DNA from 3 places in the Nonomuraea purpurea genome. Region 2 is predicted to be linked to each of the others. Evidence: riboswitches for the same ligand, from Rfam matches in the RefSeq annotation. Region 2 holds a riboswitch; each other region holds the start of a gene.
What was found. A riboswitch is a leader RNA that binds a small molecule or an ion and turns the genes downstream of it on or off. The one in region 2 is predicted to bind cyclic di-AMP.

Region 1 (6,170 bases), on a different contig from region 2:
TGCGCGGCACCAGCCGCGACACGCAGGCGACGACCGGCCTGCCCGGCAGCCCCAGCTCGGCCTTGGCGGCGTCCGGCCGGAACTGGGCCACGTCCACGCCGGGCGCGAGCCGCAGGAGCTTGTGCGGCGGGATGACGGCGGCCAGCCGCGTCCGCGTGTACTCGCCCAGATACGTCACCACGTCGGCGTGCGCGCCGATCCTGCGCAGCACCGCGCGGAAGCCGGGCGCGCTCGCCCACGACGCCTCGTGGCCGTGGGTGAGCATCACCATCCGCCGCGCGCCCGCCGCGCGCAGGCGGGGCGCGAGCAGGCCGAGCGGCGCCGCCGCCCCGAACACCACGGTGTCCGCGCGGTGCTCGGCCACGAGCCCGGCCGCCGTGCGCGCGACGGCCGGGGTGGGCAGCATGAGCCGCGTCGGATGCCGCACGATGCGGAACGGCTGGCGCCGGTCGAACTCGTCGCAGCCCGGCCAGGCCGGGGCGTAGACCGCCACACCCGGCGTGCGCAGCGCGAGCCCGTGCACGAACGACTGGATGCCGCCCGGCCTGGGCGGGAAGTCGTTCGTGACGAAGAGCACGTTGGTCACGGCTCGGGTACGCCGTTCAGCTTGGCCCACGAGCGTGCCATGGCGATGCGCTCGGGGCTGGACGGATGGGAGGCATAGAGCACATATTCCACCTCATCCGGCGACAAGTCGGAAATATTGGTGACTGCCAGGCGTTTCTGCATCGCGACGAACGTGGCCGGGTCCCTGGTGAGGTCGAGGGCGTGCAGGTCGGCCCTGGCCTCGATGTTGCGGCTGATCAGGTTCTGGGCGGGGCCCAGGAGGAGCGAGCCGAACGTCATCAGGCCCATGACCGCGCCGACCGCGCGGGGGTCGGTGATGGAGGTGACGCCGGTGCGCCGCCGTACCGCTCCGAACACCACGAACAGCGCGATCGCGCCGAACGCGGCGCCCAGGGCGCCGACGAGCGTGCCGTACAGGACGTCGTTGTCCTTGGCGTGGCCGAGCTCGTGGGCCACGACCAGCTCGACCTCCTGCTGCGGGGCCTTGAGCAGCGTGTCGTAGACGACGATGCGGCGCGTGGCGCCGAAGCCGGACACGTACGCGTTGAGCGCCGTCGTCCTGCGTGAGGCGTCGGCGACCAGCACGTCCTCGACCGGCACACCGTCACGTTCCGCCATGGCCAGCAGGTTCGTGCGCAGCGGGCCCTGCCGCATCGTGGTGAAGTCGTTGAACAGCGGCTCGAACACCACCGGGTAGATGAACGAGGTCGCCACCGTCAGCACGAACGCGCCGATCGCCGCCGGGATCCACCAGCGCCTGACCTTGCGGGCCAGCGCCACGAGCGCGAGCAGCATGACGGCGAGCAGGAACGCCTCCACGCCCAGGTTCTTCAGCCTGTCGCCGGTCCAGCTCCCCCAGTCCTGGATGGACAGGCCGTAGTCGCGCAGGATGGTCTCGAACCAGATGCCCAGCGGCCACCTGACCGCCTCGACGATCGCGGTGATGACGACGACGCCGAGCATCACCCGTACCCACCAGGGGCCTTTGAGGCGGCCCAGCACCTTCGCACCGAACGGGGTGGCCACCAGCAGGCCGGCGAAGATGATCGTGAGGCCCAGCGACAGGTAGCTCGGCAGGCTCGTGGCCGCGTCGAACGCCTGCGCCCTGGCGATCTGGGCGGCGGTGAAGTCGCGCGCCGGATCGGGCGGGCCCGACGCCAGCACCCTCCATGGGGTGGTGAAGCCCGCCACGGCCACGATGACCAGGCCGAGCAGCACCAGCGCGATCCCGGCCTGGCGCCGCAACCGGCTCTCGCCGCTGCCGTCGGCCGCCGGGCGGCCCTTGGCGTCCTCGCCGTCCTGGCCGTCGATCCGTTCCTCCACGCGCACACCGCCTTCCACGGCCGTCCCCGATCGAATCCCGTCATCCGGGTGTGTCATCGGAACGGTGGGTTCGTCGGCGGCCGTCGCGGCCTCGCCGTCACCCGCCTGCGACGCGTCGTCGGTGTCTCGCCGTTCGCTCATCTGCCTCCCCTTACCCGAGCTGCTCCCGCACGTAGTCGCGCCACCGTGCCGTCAGTGTGGCGACGGAGAGCCCCAGCGCGGCGAGTGCCTGATCTACGCCGACCGCCCTGGCATCACGGTAGAGCCTCACCAGGGTCCCCTCACCGAAGCGGTGAGCCAGGAAGCGACACGCCATCCATGCCTCCTGGTACGCCCGCGCGAGCCGCACGGGGTCACGCCCGTCAGCCGCAAAAGCAGCAGGTCCGGGCAATTCTCTCGGCAGCCGCCCGCTCCGCACCTCGGCGGCCAGCTCTGCGGCGGCCACCTTCACCGGCAACCCGGACTCGCGATAACCGACGTAGTCGGCCACCCCTTCGTAGAGCCAGACCGGAAGCCGTTCGGTGCCGGCCACGACATGGGTCAGCTCATGAGCGAGCACGACGTCCTTCCCGACGGAGCTGAGCCGGCCGAAGTACTCGGGCACGACGATCACCCGCCCGCCGTCGGCCACCGCGGCCAGCCCGTCGACCCGCCCCACCCCCGCCAGCCCTGCCGCCTCCTCGGCGGAGGCCGGAACCACGACGACCGCGCGCACGGGACCACCGAACACCGCGGCAACCCGCCGCCCGGCCAAATCGGCCCGCCGCGCCAAATCATCAAGCGAACCACGCCGCCGCCCAACGACAACGGAATTCCGGCCACGGACAACAACATGACCATCGCCCCGAAGACCACCCACTTCGGCAGGAAGAACCGGGGATTCAGGAATCGGGGAACCCGCGGGAACGACGAGAAGCAGGAGGCAGACCACCGCCGCTCGTCGACTCACCTGCTCGGACACGCTGCCCGATCGTAGTCGGCCCACGGTGGTGAACCACCTGAATGGCCGACATCCGCGGCGTGACGGCGGGCCATGCGTGCGGGTCAGACGGCGTCCCCCTGGAGGCCCTGAGGCACGTACGGGGGGTGGCGTGCCGTCGGCCTGCCGTACAAGAAGGAAAAGCTCTTGAAGAGAAGAAAAGCCCCACCCGAGCGGGGGAGAATGCTCGGGTGGGGGCCTTCAGACGCCTGGGCGGACGGCGCCGACGAAAGATGACTTGCGCCAGCCGCCCAATTTGTCGATGCGTACCCGTTCGCCCGTCCGCGGCGAATGGATCATTTTGCCCTTGCCAACGTACATGCCCACATGGCCGAGCCCGCTGAAGAACATCAGGTCGCCCGGGCGGAGGTTCCGCCAGGAGACCTTGGTTCTGATACGGGCGAACTGGCTGTTCGTCACGCGCGGGAGCTTCACTCCAGCCTTCTTCCAGGCGAACTGGACGAGACCGGAGCAATCAAACGAACCAGGTCCTGTGCCTCCGAAACGGTACGGATCACCGAGCTGGTCCTTGGCCACGGCGACGGCCTTGCGTGCCTTGACCTTCTGGCGAGCGATCTTGGCCGCCTTCTGCGCTGCCACCGTGGCCGTCCTCGAGGTGGTGGCGGTCTTGACCGCCCCCGCCGTCGAGGTTCCGGCCGAATCGCTCCTCGTCGCCGCCTGAGCCGTGGGGGCGTGGAGGACCAGACCTCCGGCCGCCACGGTCATGGTGAGCGCTACGCCGCTCAGGGCAAAGCGGGACAGACGGGGGTTCTGCAGGGTTTTAGACAGGATTTCTCCTCATGTCTTCCACGAACGCCTACCGGGTTAGCTGACGGATTCGGGCCTGGAAGTCGCCCTACGGCGCGGTGTTCGCGCCGATTCACCCCTGATCCCTGGGGAAATCGGGATCGCTGGGTCCCCGGCTCCGTGCCTCCTGGCTGCACGGATTCGGCAGGTCAGCCCGCTGATCGAGGGTGCTACTCCTGGGATGTTCAGCGGGTGACCGGCGGATCTTTATCTGTCTCGCATCGGGGGACCGATGCCGGCTCGCGGCGTCATGGCTTGTCGCCGCGACGCCAGAAGCTACGCCGACGGGTCACGAATCGGCAAAGCGGGACACGTCTTGTCAAGATCAGATAAAGGGTGGAGTCAGATGGGAAATCCCTGCTGGAGCCCCAGGCTCCGTTATGGAAATGTGACCCTACTCACACTTCCGCCAGAGGGGGCATGTCAGGTCCTTTTTGCCCCTTTTGTCACACTTGTCGCGCCACCAACCTGAACCCCGTGGGCGGGAGCGTTCCCGAGGCGATTCGCCCGCGTTCGATGCGCCAGAGGCCGTTCACAAGCTCAGTGCTGCCATTTGTCAGCTTTCCCGCGATATATCGCGACAAGTACGGTTCTCGCCGTAGGTCTGCTCCTTCGAACCGATCCTTGATCGCGGCCAGCATGTCGGCGGCCGGAGTGTGATCCACGTGCGCCTCCCGCCACCGGGCGACGGGGTCGTCCACGGCCTCGCCAGGAAAATCCGCCAGTCCGGCGGCGGCCAGCAACGATCCCACATCGTAGAACCACGCGGCCGCCGCCGAGTCCGCCCAGTCCCACGCGAACTCGTCCACCGCCAGCGTCCCACCCCTCTTGAGCAGGGCGGACACGCCTTCCAGCACGGCGTCCAGCGGGTGCATGTGATGCAGTGACAGCGACATGACGATCGCGTCGAAAGGCGCGTCATAGTAGTGGGCAAGATCGGCCTGCCGTGCGGGCACCCCCGCCGCCCTGGCCGCCTCCACCGCCTGCGCCGAGACGTCGATCGCCGTCACGTCATGGCCGCGTCTCAGCAGCTCGGCGGCCAGTTCGCCGCGCCCGCACCCGGCGTCGAGCACCCGCAGCGGCCCGCCGGGCAGAGCCTCGTCCAGCCAGGCGGACTGGTGGTTGTCCATCGTCTCCATGCGATCGAGGATGGCCGGATGGAGGTATGAGCACCACTGCGGGTTCGGCATGCCATCCATAAGCTGAACGCATGCTTGAAGTGTGGTCTTTGAGGGTGTTGGTGGAAGTGGGGCGGCTGGGGTCGTTCTCGGCCGCGGCGCAGGAACTGTCGATGACGCAGCCGGCCGTCTCACGCCAGATCGCCGCACTGGAGCGGCACACCGGCGTGCGGCTGTTCGAACGGCTGCCGCGCGGCGTGCGGCCCACGGACGCCGGCACGGCCGCGCTGGAGCAGGCCGGGGAGGTGCTGCGGGGGATGCGGCTGTTCGAGACCCGGCTGCGGGCCTTCGCCACGGCCTCGGCCGGGCGGGTCCGGGTCTCGGCCTTCCCCAGCGCGGCCACCCGCTACCTCCCCGAGCGCTTCCGCGCCTTCACCGCCCGCCATCCCGCGGTGGAACTGTCGCTGAGGGTGTGGTCCGGGGAGCACGACCCGTGCGCGGCCGTCCTGGACGGAGAGGTCGACGTGGCACTCCTGACCTCCTGGGACGTGGCGGGGGCAGGAGCCGTCACGCTGACACCGCTGTGCGAGGACGAACTCTTCGTGGCGCTGCCGGCCGGACACCACCTGGCCGGCGAAAACAGGACGGCCGAAAGGGACAGGGCGGCCGAAGGGAATTCGCCGGCGGGGGAAGATCCGGTGACCGACGATGCCCTGGGCCCAATGGCCGGAGGGCACTCGGTGGCGGGAGAAGACCAAGCGGCCCAGCGAAACCCGGGAGCGGGAAAGGACCCGGAGGTCGTCAGGGACCGGCCGGTGGGAGGGGATCGGGTGCGGCTGCGGGATCTCGCGGGGGACCCGTGGATCGACGGCACCCACCCGGACTGCCTCGGCCCCATTTCGGCGCTCACGGGAGCGTTGGGAGGTCCGCCCAGGATCAGCCACGTCTGCGATGACTGGACCGGGCGTCAGGGTCTGGTGGCCGCAGGGGTTGGGGTGATGCTCTATCCGTCGATCGCGGGCGTCTCAACCGTCCGGCCGGACATCCGCCTCCTGCGTCCCTCCCCTCCGCTCCCGCCTCGCCGCATCCTCGCCGCCACCTTCCCCGCCGACAGCCGCCCACCTGCCGTCTCCGCCTTCCTGACCTTCTTGACACCTCCGGCAACCTGACCCCACACCCAGCCCGCTCTGAAACGCCCTGCCGCAAGCGCTCCGCCGCACGCCGGCCCGGCATCCGAAAACGCGGGACCGTCCGTAGCGCTACCGATCGTGGCGAAGGACCTAAAGGCCAGCCGAAAAGCCGTCGGCCCCATGGTGGGAAGCCCAGGTCGTAGGGGTGACCGAAAAGCCGAGTGGGGGCAACCGAAAGAGAGCGTC
Region 2 (6,170 bases):
ATCTCGCAAACGATCTTCGACGCGACCGGTGACTACGTCAGAAATGGGCTGCTGGCTCCGCCCACGGTCGACTACGGTCCCGGCCCGCCCGCCGTGTTCGACTTCCTGCGCCCCGCGTCCTCCCCGGGCACCGCCGTTTTGTGGATCGGCGTGATGATCGCGCTCTCGGCGGTCATGCTGTTCCTCCTCTGTCTCCACGCCTCCAGAAGCGAGTCCTGACATGCGCATCGACGTCTCCGGCCTGACCAAGATCTACAAGGGCGGCGTCCGCGCGCTGGACGGCCTGACCCTGGAGATCCCGACCGGCATGTACGGCCTGCTGGGCTCGAACGGCGCGGGCAAGACCACGTTCATGCGCATCCTGGCCGGGCTGCTGAAGCCGACCTCGGGCCGGGTGGTCATCGGCGGCCACGACCTGGCGACCGCCGACGGTCGGCTGGCCGTGCAGCGGACGCTCGGCTACCTGCCCCAGGACCTCGGTGTTTACCCGGACCTGACCGCGCGGCGGTTCCTGGACTACATCGCGCTGCTCAAGGGGCTGCACGAGCGCTCGGCGCGACGGCGCAGGATCAGCGAACTGCTGGAGGTGGTGGCGCTGTCGGAGGTGGCCGACCGCAAGCTGAAGGGGTTCTCCGGGGGGATGTTGCGGCGGGTCGGCATCGCGCAGGCGCTGCTGGCCGATCCGCGGCTGCTGGTCGTGGACGAGCCGACGACCGGGCTCGATCCGGAGGAGCGGATCCGGTTCCGGATGTTGCTGTCGAGGCTGGCGGGAGATCGTACGGTCCTGCTGAGCACGCACATCGTGGACGACGTGGCGCAGACGTGCCAGTCGCTGGCGGTGCTGGCGAAGGGACGGCTGGCGTTCCGGGGGACGGTGAGCGAGCTGCTCGCCCGCGCCGACGGCCGGGTGTGGACGGTCACCACGCCGGGGGCGGCGCCGGCCGCCGGGCGGGTCGTGTCGATGCTGCCGGAGGGGGCGGGCATGCGTTACCGCGTGGTGGCCGCCACGCCCCCGGCCCCGGACGCCCTGCCCGCGGAGCCGACCCTGGAGGACGGCTACCTGGCCCTCATGGACGGCACCACCCGCTGACCCGCCCGGCCCGGAAGGTCGCGGCCCGGCCCGGAAGGACGTCCATGGTTGGATATTTCCGGATACGAAAGAGCGCGCGCCCCGTGCGGGGGACGCGCGCTCGTTCCGTCAGCCGACCGCGGGAGGTCAGGCGCGGTACTCGGGGTAGCCGTAGCCGACGACCTGCCACTTCGGACGGACCCGCTCCTCGACCTTGCCGTTGCCGGTGTTGCCCTCGACCGTGGAGATGGTGCCGTTCTTGTTGTCCTTCTCGACGAATCCGACGTGCTGGATGTCGTCGAGGCTCTTGCTGCCGCTCCAGGAGAAGAACACCACGGCGCCGGGCTTGGGCGCGTCGCCGAAGCGGTGGTTGCCGGCGAACCACTTGGCGTGGGCGACGGTCCAGGCGTCCCAGCCGATCTGCGGGCGGGCGCCGGTCTGGTCGCCGACCCAGGAGATGAACATCGAGCACCAGGCGGCATTCAGGTACCCGGCGCGGCTGCCGCCGTCACGGGCGATGGTCTCGGCGGCCCGCTCCGAGGCGGCGTACCACTTCTGGTACGGGGTGCCGCCGCCGTAGGCGTTCTCCGAGGTGCCGACCTGGGCCTTGGCGAGCGCCAGAACCTGGTCGGCGGTGACGTTGATCTTGGTTTCCGACTTGGCGCCTGCCTCGTGGGCGGCGAGGGCGGTGTCGGGGTGCCGGGCGCCGGTGGCCGCGGCTACGCCGGTGGCAGAGTCCGCGTCGGCCGTCACAGCGTGTCCGACCAGGGCGGAGGCGGCGATGGTCGCGCCGATCGCGGCGCGAGCGATGTTGCTCTTCGAGACGTTGAACAGATGCTTGGCCATCGAGGGGGTTACTCCTTGCTTCCATGCCGCTTACCGGGTTAGCTGACGGGTTCGGGCGTGGAAGCTGCCCTACGGCACCGGAGTGCCGATTCACCCCAAAGGACATGGGTCCCCGGTTCCGCCCAGGGGCGGATTCAGCGGTCACAGGACGATCCTGCGATGTGTCACGCGATGGTTGGACATTGCCGGACAAACCGGACATTTATCACGAGATGCCCACAAAGTAATACATGAGGCAAGAGGATTACAAGTCCATAAAGCCCAGCTCAGGCAAGTTGCCTGCGCGCCTCGGCCAGCAGCTCCATCATGGCAAGGGATTCATCCAGCGGCATGATCGAGCTTTCCGTCCGGCCGTCGGCAGTCGCGTCACGGACCTCGCGGAGCTCCCCGGCGTATCCGTTGTCGGCCGGATCGAGCACATGCTCCTCCGGCTCCATGGACGGCCCGGTGAGGAGAATCCGCTGCGGGGCCCAGAACGGGGCCAGAATGTCCGCGCGCATCTCGGTACCCACAACACTGGCATCGTTGGGGTAATTCCCGAGCAACGAGGTTTCCACCAGAGCCTTCCTGCCGCCCGGGTAGAGCAGCACCCCGCCCGCCTCCGCATCCACCCCGTTGGGCGCCAAAGCCCCGGTGACCCGCAGGCCGGAGGGCATGCCCAGGAGGAGCTGGGCCAGGCCGAACGGGTAGATCCCCAGGTCCAGCAGGGCCCCGCCGCCCAGCTCGGGCGCCCACAGCCGGTGCACGGGATCGTAGGGACGGGCGAAGCCGAAACTGGCATGGATCGAGCGGATCTCCCCGAAACGCGGATCGGCCGCCACCATCTGAATGAGCGGATTGAACCGCATCCACATGGCTTCCATCAGGAACACGCCCGCCTCGCGCGCCAGGCGCACCATCTTCTCCGCGTCGTCCACGGTGGCGGCCAGCGGCTTCTCGCACAACACGGCCTTGCCCGCGGCGATGGCCGCCTCGGCGACCTGCAGGTGCTGGGCGTGCGGGGTCGCCACGTAGATCGCGTCCACGGCCGGATCGGCGCACAGCCGCTCATAGGAGTCGTACGCCGACTCAGCGCCCAGCCTCGCCGCCAGGTCCTGCGCCCGGCCCAGGTTCCTGGAGCCGACGGCAGCCACCCGCATGCCCGGCTCCGCCACGATGGCCGCGCCCACGGTCCGCGCGATGGTGCCTGTCGCCGCTATTCCCCACGTGAAATCCCGCACCAGGGAGATCGTAGCCCCATCAGGTCATGTTGAACGTCTCGGGGTCGGGCCCGGTGCGCAGTCCCTTGTTCATCGCGCCGATGGCGGCCAGGTCCTCGTGGTCGAGGACGAAGTCGAACACGTCGAAGTTCTCGGCGATCCGCGCCGGCGTCACGGACTTGGGAATGACGACGTTGCCGAGCTGCAGGTGCCAGCGGAGCACGATCTGCGCGGGCGTCTTGCCGTGCTTGTCCGACAGCACCGCCAGCGCCGGGTCCGCCAGCAGCCCCTTGCCGTGCCCGAGCGGGCTCCACGCCTCGGTCAGGATGCCGTTGGCCTCGTGGAAGCGCCGCATCTCCCGCTGCTGCAGGTACGGATGGAGCTCGATCTGGTTGATGGACGGTGTGATGTCGGTCTCATCCATCAGTCTGATCAGGGCCGGGACGGTGAAGTTCGCGGTGCCGATGGCCTTGGCCCGCCCGCTTCGGTAGATCTTCTCCAGCGCCTTCCACGCCCGCACGTACTTGTCCTGCTGCGGCACGGGCCAGTGGATGAGGAAAAGATCTATGTAATCGAGGCCCAGCCTGGACAGGCTCTCCTCGAAGGCGGCCTCCGCGCGGTCGTGGTCGGCGTTCCACAGCTTGGTCGTGACGAACAGTTTGTGACGAGGCCGCTCCGCGGCGCGCACGGCCCGTCCGACGCCCTCCTCGTTGCCGTAGGCGGCGGCCGTGTCCACGTGCCGGTAACCCACCGTCAGTGCGGTCCGTACGGCCTGTTCCGTCTCGTCGGCGGGGATCTGCCAGACTCCGTAGCCGAGCTGCGGGATCTGCACGCCATCGGTGTTGAGCAACAGCGAATTCATACCTTCCATTGTTCACGCAGCGTTTCTGAGGGCGTAAGGCGGCGGGGCTAGCTTGAAGCGGTCATGAACGGGCCATCACCTGGCTGGGAGGGCAACGAGTGGTCGAACAGGCGTCGGCCTGGGTGGAGTCCCCGCTCCAGATGCTGTGCGCCGTCGAGGCTCACCATGCCGGACTGCTGGGACCCGAGACGACCGTCGTGCCGCGCGCGGGCCTGCGGCCGCTGAAGGCCACCCGCCGCGAGCTGCGCTCGCTCGGGCTGCCCGACGGGCTTGAGCTGGCCGAACCGCGCGAGCGCATGCCCCGGAGCGTGCAGGCCGTCGGAGACGCGTTCTCCGGCAAGGTGCAGCTGCGCTGGCTGATCTCCAGCCCCGGCCGCATCGTCATCGTGGACGACGGGCTGGCCACGATCCGGCTGCTGGAACTGCTGGCCGCCGGGCCGTTCCGGCCGCTGCTGCGCGCCCGCGCCACACCGGCCAAGGCGCGCGCCGCGCTGGGCGTGGCCGCCGCGCTGCGGCTGCGCCTGAGCAAGGTGTCGGTCTTCACCGCCCTGCAGGTCAGCCAGGAGCTCGAGGACGCCGTGCGCCGCGTCGGCGTCGACCTCGTCCGCCACGACTTCGCCTGGCTGCGCGCCCAGCCGCCCAGCGCCGAGGGCCCCTCCGAGCGCACGGTCGTCCTGGGCACCTCCCTCGTGCGCAACGGCCTGGTGCACCGCGACCGCTACCTGCGCTGGCTGACCGACCTGGCCGCCCGGGAGCCGCTGGCCTACTACCCGCACCGCCGCGAGGACCCCGTGGACGTGGCGCTGATCCGGGAACAGCCCGGCATCACCGTCCACGACGCGGGCGTGCCCGCCGAGCTGACCCTGCGCGGCCTCGACGCCGGCCGGCGCGTGATCAGCCTCCCCTCCACCGCGATCACCTCGCTGCGGGTGCTGCTCAGCCCGCGCGGTGTCGCCGTCGAGCCCGTGGACGTTCCCGATGACTGGTGGACAAGCAGGGCGGCTCCCGCCCTTCGCTCGCATCTGACTGGAGTATCCGGTTGAAAGTGTTGGCCGTCGCCGACTCCGACTCGTACTTGAAGTGGGCGTCCTGCCTGCTCGGCGACCTGCCAGAAGGTTGCGTGACCGACCTGGTGGTGGTGCGCACCCCGATCGCGCCCTCGCCCGAGCAGATCGCCGCCGCCGTCGGCGACCGGGAGCCGCCGCCGGTGATGTCGGCCCGCTCGGTGCGGCGGGCGGCCGAGCGCACGCAGCCCGACGTGATCCTCCTGGCCTGCACGGGCCCGGTCGTGGACGTGCTGGTGGCCGACGTGTTCGCGGGCCTGAAGCCGCGGCCGGTGTTCGTCAGCGGGCTGCCGGGCATCTCGGTGCCGGCGACCGAGAAGGCGTGGCTGTTCCGCAGCGGATGCGACCTGTTTGTGGTGCACAGCGAGCGTGAGGTGGAGGAGTTCTCCCGCATCGCCTCCGAACTCGGCGGGGGAGGGAAGGTCGGCCTGGCCAGGCTGCCGTTCCTGCGCCCGAAGGCCGTCTCCCACGGCGGGAACCGGGTCGTCTTCGCCACCCAGGCCAAGGTGCCGCGCGAGCGCGAACAGCGCGAGCGCATCCTGCTGTCGCTGGCCGACCTGGCCCGCCGCCGGCCCGACCTCGACGTGGTGGTCAAGCTGCGGGCCCTGGAGGACGAGCGGCAGACGCACAACGAACGCCACCACTTCCAGCGGCTGTGGCGGGAGATGGGGGAGCCGGGCAGGCTCGCCTTCGAGGCCGGGTCGATGCACGACCAGCTCGCACGGGCGGCCGGGTTCGTCACCGTCAGCTCGACGGCGGCGCTGGAGGCGATCGCGCTGGACGTGCCGTCGCTGGTGCTGAGCGACTTCGGCGTGAGCGCCGAGATGATCAACCTGGTGTTCGAGGGCAGCGACCTGCTGGGCACCCTGGACGACCTCGCCGAGGGCGACTTCCGCGCGGCGTCGGCCGTCTGGTGCGCGGCCAACTACTTCCACCCGGTGGAACGCAACGACTGGGCGGCGCTGATGGCGGGGCTGGTGCGCGACCGGCCGGGGACGCCCGCCAAATCCCTGCTCGACGGGCCGGAACACGTGGCCGCCCGGCGGCGGGCCCGGCTCCGGGTCGAGGTCCACCCGTCGATGCTGCGCGCGGGCTACCGCGCCAAACGCCGCATGCGCCGCTACCTCAAA
Region 3 (6,170 bases), on a different contig from region 2:
CGCGAACCTGCTGCTGGGCGTCGGCGCGGTGGCCCTGCTCGTCGGCGGGGTCGGGGTGGCCAACACCATGGTCATCTCGGTGCTCGAACGCCGCGCGGAGATCGGCCTGCGCCGCTCGCTCGGGGCGACCAGGGGGCAGATCCGCACCCAGTTCCTGGCCGAGTCCCTGTTGCTGTCCGCGATGGGCGGGGGCGGCGGGGTCCTGCTCGGGACGGGGGTGACGATGGGGTACGCGTTCTACAGCGGCTGGCCGTCGGTCGTACCGGCCTGGGCCACCGGCGGCGGACTCGTGGCGACGCTGCTCATCGGGGCGGTGGCGGGCCTGTATCCGGCCATCCGCGCCTCCCGCCTCTCGCCGACCGAGGCGCTGGCCACGCCGTGACCTACCCGGTCGCGTAGCAGGTCGTCTTGCCGACGATCCGCACGCCGGGCTGCTCGCCGACGAGCACGGTCAGCTCGAACGTCAGCAGCGTCTCCGGATGCCGCAGTACCGACACGTCCTGGTCCTCGCGGAAATCCAGGTCATCGACCACCTCGGCGTACCCCAGGGCGTGCAGCCTGGCCAGCAGGCTCGCCGAGGCGTCGCTTTCGGCCCGCAGCAGCGCGCGAACCTGGCCGGGCACGCACGAACCGTCCTCGACCGTCTCGACGGTCGCGAGCCCGGCCGCGCCGAGCAGGTCGTCGGCGTCGCTGCTGAGCTGTTCGACGGCGGCCTCGATCGTCGGCGGCTCGGCCGCCTCGCTGCAGGCCGTCATCACCGCGGCGCACAAGAGCACCATGGAGAAGGCGTGACGGCGGGCGCACACGTTCGGACCATATCCGAGATCATCCGGCTCTACCGGTTGAATCCCGCAACGGCCGGCTCGCCGGCGCGAACACCGTCCCCTCAAGCCGAGCGGCGGCCCTTCACCACCTCTCCCGCCGCCCCACGGGCAGTGTCGGCCGCGAGGCGGCCGGGTCAGTTTTCGATGAGGTCGGCCGTCAGCGTTCGGTGCACCCACTCCTCCCACTGGTGCGGCGACCAGCCCCGCTCCTCGACGAACAGGAGGTAGGTCTCCGGGCTCAGCAGCCCGAACAGCACGTCGGCCGCGAACTCGACTGAGACCCCCGGCCGCGCCCCCGGTTTGCCCATGAGCGACTCGGCCGCGGACCGCTGCACCGTGTAGCGGGGATCGACGCCGCTGGGCCACAGCGCGGCCACCTCAGGATCGGTCGCCACGGCCGTGTCCAGCACTTTCACGATGCGCGCGACCCTGCCGAGCACGGCGGTCGTGCCGCTCACGTGCGCCCGCAGGTGGTCGCGCGCGCTCTCCGTCGCCATGGCGGCCACGAACCACGGCCTGTCCATGGTCGCCACCGGCTCGTCGTCGCCGGCGATCGTGACGTCCACCAGCTCTTTCAACAGCGTGCGCTTGTTGCCGAAGACGAAGTAGATCGTCTGTACGGCCACGCCCGCCTGCGCGGCGACGTCCTGCAGATTCGTGGCGCCGTAGCCGTCGCGGACGAACAGTTCTCCGGCCGCCCGCAGGATTCGCGCCCGGGTTTCCTGGGCTTTCTGCGTGCGTTTGCTGACCCTCTTGACATCGCTCATCGCTGTAGTTTAACTCTAGTCACATTAGCTAGAAGTCAACTCTAGAGAAGGACTACAGTGGCGATCCTCCGCATGACCCGCTTCACCGCCGACCCCGCCGACGCCGACCAGGTCATCGCCCGGCGCAACGACCTGATCACGGCCGTCAGAGCCGCCTACCCCGGGCTCACCGAGACCCGGCTCGCCAGGATCGACGAGCACACCTGGGTGGACTCCTGGCGCTGGGAGTCGCCCGCCACCATGGAGGCCGCGCTTGCGGGCGCGCCTTCACTGCCGCAGGCGGAGGCCGCTTTCTCGATCCTGAAGGGCCATCCCACGGCCGAGCAGGGCGAGATCGTCGACGAACGCTGACAAACGGGGCCCATCCTTTGGCGATGGGCCCCACCACGCGCCGGCCGCTGGGCTTCACAACCGGCCCAGGGCCCGTCACCGGTCCCTGAGTTTCGCGATCAGCCCCAGGTTCTCCGCGCAGCGGCCCAGCCCCAGCGCCACCGACTCCAGCGGCCGTTCGGCCCGCCGTACCGGCATGGACAGGGCGGCTCGCAGCCGCCGGCCGAGCCCGCGCAGCAGCGCGCCGCCCCCCACCAGCACCGCGCCCCGCTCCCCGAGGTCTCCGACCAGTTCGGGCGGGCAGCGTTCGACCGTGTCCACCGCCGCCCTGACGATGGCCTCCACCGGCTGCTTGGTCGCCTCGTAGATCTCCTGTACGGCCAGCGTCACCGAGCGCTCGCGTCCGGTGTCGGGGTCGCGCCCGCACACCACCACCTGCCGGTGCAGCGGCTTCCAATCGGTGCCCGCACGCCGTTTGGCCGCCTCCGCCTCGCGTTCGTCGAGCAGGACCCCGTGCTGGCGTTCGACCATGCGCACGATCGACCGGTTGACCGCCCGGCCCCCGCTGAGAACCGTGGTCGAGGCCACCACGGCCCCGTGGGAGAGCACGGCGACTCTGGCGGAGTCGTGCCCGATGTCGATCACCATGCGCCCGGCGCAGTCCTTGACCGGCAGGCCCGCGCCGAGCGCCGCCGCCAGTGCGTGCGGGACCAGCAGGATCCCCCTGACCTCCGCCTCGAACGCGACGTCGCGCAGCGCCGCCCGTTCGAGCTGTGTCGCGTTCTCCGGCAGCGCCATCACCACGCGCGGCCTGAAGAACGGCCGCCGGTGCACCTTGCGCAGGAAGTGCCTGATCATGCGCCTGGCCAGTTCGCCGTCGACCGGCAGGCCGCCGCTGACGGGCCAGAACGTCTCGCCGCCCGCGTCGTCGGCCGTGTCGGCGCCGTACCCGATGATCTTGCCCGTCAGGCTGTCCCGCATGACGGCCGAGGGCTCGTCGAGCACGATGCCCTTGCCCTTGGCGTAGATCCGGGTGCTCACCGCGCCTAGGTCCACGGCCAGGTCGCGGCCCAGAAGACTCATGTCTGGATCGGGGGCTCGAACATCATGTATGTCCTATTTCCGACCTTTCCCCAACACAACACCAGGAACGGCGCGGATCCCCTTTACCCGAGTATCGTCGGGTTTCCGATAATCTTGGAGGCTCACCTCGTGCTCGACTACGACCTGGAGGCGGCCCACTACGACGAGACCCGCGGTGGGTTGCCCCGCGCAGAGTCCGCCGCCGGGGCCGTGTGCGAGCTCGTCCCCGCCGGGGGCACGCTGCTCGACATCGCCTGCGGCACCGGGCTCGTGAGCCGGGAGCTGGCCGGGCGGGGCCTGCGGGTGCTCGGCGTGGACGCCTCCCAGGGGATGGCGCGGATCGCCGCCGGCCGGGTGGACGTGGTCCTGGGCGACGGCCGGGCGCTGCCCGTCCGCGACGGCGCGTTCGACGCCGTAGCCGTGATCTGGCTGCTGCACCTGCTGGACGACGCCCGCCCGGTGATCGCCGAGGCCGCCCGCGTGTTGCGGCCCGGGGGAGTGTTCGTCACGACGGTCGACAAGCGGGCCGCGCATGAGCGGCGAGACCACGTTCGTCGGGCACGGCCAGGGACGCTCGGGGCCCGACCCGACCTTCCGCCTGCTGGCCTTCACCCGGCTCTGAGCCCGGCCAGAGCGATGCCTGGTAGGCGTGCCGCGTCTTGAGGCCGGTTTCGCGTCATAAGCGGCTCCATGCGAAGCTGTAGAGGTCCCAACACCACGGAGGTCCTCAATGGCGGAAACACCGGAGCCGGAAACCAGCGAAACTCCCGAGGACGAGATGAAGCGCAAGTTCCGCGAGGCGCTGGAGCGCAAGCGCAACCAGGGCGCGGGCTCGGGCGCGGGTGGCAGGGGCGTCGACCCATCGAAGATTCACGGGGCGCACGGTCCGGCTGCGAGTAAGAGATCGTTCAGGCGCAAGAGCGGCGGCTGAGGCTGACATTTTTCCTTCGGGGGGTACGGGTTGCCGTGCCCCCCTTCTCTTTACCTTCTTAGGTAGATCTTCGCCCGTTTCATTATGAATCGTTTGCGTTTGTCCGGAATGTCTGGTTAAAGTAATCGCCAAAACCAGCCGGTGGCGTGGACCTCACCCAGGAGGAACCAGCCGGTTGGCGCCGAATCCCGATCATTCGGGAACCGGGGACCCAGGTTTTTGGGGTGAATCCGGCCGTGTGCCGGTAGGGCAACTCCACGCCCGAACCCGTCAGCTAACCCGGTAGGCGTGATGGAGAGGAACTGTGATCAATGCATGACCGCGTCATACCCCCAGACAGCGTAGTGCCGGCCGCCGGCTGAGCGGTTCTCCCCAGCTCTCCACGCTTTTCCCGCGCTGCGCGTAGCCGTCACCCCGTCAGGCGTCCTGTCCGGCTACCCCCTTTGCCACGGCGCGATCCCCCTGTCCCCTCGCAAAGGACTTTACGTTTTCATGACTGCTCGTTTTGGCCTGCGTTCCCTTGCCATGGTCGGCGTTTCCGCCTTCAGCGCGCTGTCCATCGCCGGCACCGCGGCCCACGCCGACTCCGACACCGACGAGAAGATCCTGCTCAAGGGCTCCACGACCGCCTCGTACTTCTGGGACGACGCCTCGGGCCGCGCGGGCGACACCGGCCTGCCGGCCAGCGGCAAGCCCATGCAGAAGGGGCTGGCCGCCAGCCCGAGCTGGCCACTGCTGACCGAGGGTTATGTGACGTACAACGGCAAGAAGCTGCCGTTCTTCGTCGGCGACCGCGGGCCGGGCGTGCCCTCCAACAACGGCATCATGCTGGACCTCGACGGCAAGACCTTCGCCGAGCTGACCGGCGGCACCTTCAACAACGACACGCTGGGCGTGGACGGGGTCGGCGGGCAGGGGCACATCAAGGTCGACTACGTCATCACCAAGTGGGGTGACGGGCCGGGCAAGAAGAACTATCCGGTGCCGTTCTCGAGTGGGGCCTACGCCGAGCGCGACAAGAACCCGGCCACGCCTCCGGAGCCTGTGGGTGAGGTCAACGAGTCGGGCAGCGCGGGCGGCGCCCTGATCGCCGGCGCCCTGGCCATGGCCGGTGGCGGCGCGGTGCTCGGGCGCGAGCGTATCCGCAAGGTCATCAAGGGCTGACTGGACCGACCCGGACCAGAATGTCATTCTGGTCCTCGTGACGATCCGCGTAGCCGCCAACGGCATCGAAATCGCCTATGAGAGCTTCGGCTCACCAGAAGGACGACCCCTGCTCCTGATCATGGGGCTGGGCGCGCAGCTCATCCACTGGGACGAAGAGCTCTGCGGGCTCCTGGCGGCCCAGGGGCACCACGTCGTACGGTTCGACAACCGCGACACGGGCCTGTCCACCCATTTCCACGACGTCGGCGCTCCCTCGGCGGGGGCGCCTTCGGCGTACCTGCTGGACGACCTGGCCGACGACGCCGCGGGGCTCATGGACGCCCTCGGCTGGCCGGCCGCCCACGTCGTGGGCGCCTCCATGGGCGGCATGGTCGCCCAGGCGCTGGCCATCCGGCATCCGGAACGCCTGCTGACGCTCACCTCGATCATGTCGACGCCCGGCCCGTCCGTCGCGCCGCCGAGCGAGGCCGCCATGGCCACCCTGATGGCCAGGCCCGCGGGTGATCGCGAATCCGTCATGGCGCAGTCGCTGGAGACGTGGTCGGTGATCGGGTCGCCCGGTTACGAGCTGGATCGCGAGCGGGTGACCGCGGTGGCCGGGCTCGCCTTCGACCGCTGCTTCGATCCCGGGGGCACCGCCCGCCAGCTGGCGGCCATCATGGCCTCGGGCGACCGGACGGAGCTGCTGGCCGGCGTCCGGGCGCCGACGCTCGTGCTGCATGGCGAGGCCGACCAGCTCGTCCCGGTCGCCGGCGGCCGGGCCACGGCGGCGGCCATCCCCGGTGCGCGGCTGGTGACCTACCCGGGGATGGGGCACGATCTGCCCCGGCCGCTCTGGCGGGACATCGTCGGCGAGATCACCAAGCACACCTCGGCCTGAGGGCCGCGAGAAGTCCGCGTTCTACGCGGACTTCTCGCGGTTGCGCAGGATCTCGGCCACGTTCTCCTCGGCCCACTGCGCCACCACCGAGACGGGGCCGTGCAGCGAGTGGCCCAGGTCCGTCAGCGTGTACTCCACCCGAGGCGGCACCTCCGCGAACACCTCCCGCGTCACCAGCCCGTCGCTCT

Region 1: another riboswitch for cyclic di-AMP. It lies ahead of ACFOY2_RS10790 (C40 family peptidase); the one in region 2 lies ahead of ACFOY2_RS16225 (CHAP domain-containing protein).
Region 3: another riboswitch for cyclic di-AMP. It lies ahead of ACFOY2_RS12735 (hypothetical protein); the one in region 2 lies ahead of ACFOY2_RS16225 (CHAP domain-containing protein).

Annotation. Positions count from the first base shown of each region.
Region 1 is NZ_JBHSBI010000004.1:402,551-408,720, forward strand. It holds gene ACFOY2_RS10775 (glycosyltransferase family 4 protein) at 1-586, opposite strand, end outside; gene ACFOY2_RS10780 (M48 family metallopeptidase) at 583-2,031, opposite strand; gene ACFOY2_RS10785 (hypothetical protein) at 2,042-2,605, opposite strand; gene ACFOY2_RS10790 (C40 family peptidase) at 3,071-3,469, opposite strand; cyclic di-AMP (ydaO/yuaA leader) riboswitch at 3,669-3,833, opposite strand; gene ACFOY2_RS10795 (class I SAM-dependent methyltransferase) at 4,123-4,815, opposite strand; gene ACFOY2_RS10800 (LysR family transcriptional regulator) at 4,887-5,963, shown strand.
Region 2 is NZ_JBHSBI010000007.1:185,777-191,946, forward strand. It holds gene ACFOY2_RS16215 (hypothetical protein) at 1-219, shown strand, start outside; gene ACFOY2_RS16220 (ABC transporter ATP-binding protein) at 221-1,090, shown strand; gene ACFOY2_RS16225 (CHAP domain-containing protein) at 1,217-1,915, opposite strand; cyclic di-AMP (ydaO/yuaA leader) riboswitch at 1,928-2,065, opposite strand; gene ACFOY2_RS16230 (Gfo/Idh/MocA family protein) at 2,182-3,135, opposite strand; gene ACFOY2_RS16235 (aldo/keto reductase) at 3,155-3,976, opposite strand; gene ACFOY2_RS16240 (hypothetical protein) at 4,075-5,019, shown strand; gene ACFOY2_RS16245 (DUF6716 putative glycosyltransferase) at 5,022-6,170, shown strand, end outside.
Region 3 is NZ_JBHSBI010000005.1:314,981-321,150, forward strand. It holds gene ACFOY2_RS12700 (ABC transporter permease) at 1-382, shown strand, start outside; gene ACFOY2_RS12705 (hypothetical protein) at 384-806, opposite strand; gene ACFOY2_RS12710 (TetR/AcrR family transcriptional regulator) at 959-1,591, opposite strand; gene ACFOY2_RS12715 (hypothetical protein) at 1,649-1,942, shown strand; gene ACFOY2_RS12720 (rod shape-determining protein) at 2,018-3,004, opposite strand; gene ACFOY2_RS12725 (class I SAM-dependent methyltransferase) at 3,134-3,667, shown strand; gene ACFOY2_RS12730 (DUF5302 domain-containing protein) at 3,735-3,935, shown strand; cyclic di-AMP (ydaO/yuaA leader) riboswitch at 4,105-4,239, shown strand; gene ACFOY2_RS12735 (hypothetical protein) at 4,428-5,099, shown strand; gene ACFOY2_RS12740 (alpha/beta fold hydrolase) at 5,137-5,982, shown strand; gene ACFOY2_RS12745 (winged helix-turn-helix transcriptional regulator) at 6,004-6,170, opposite strand, start outside.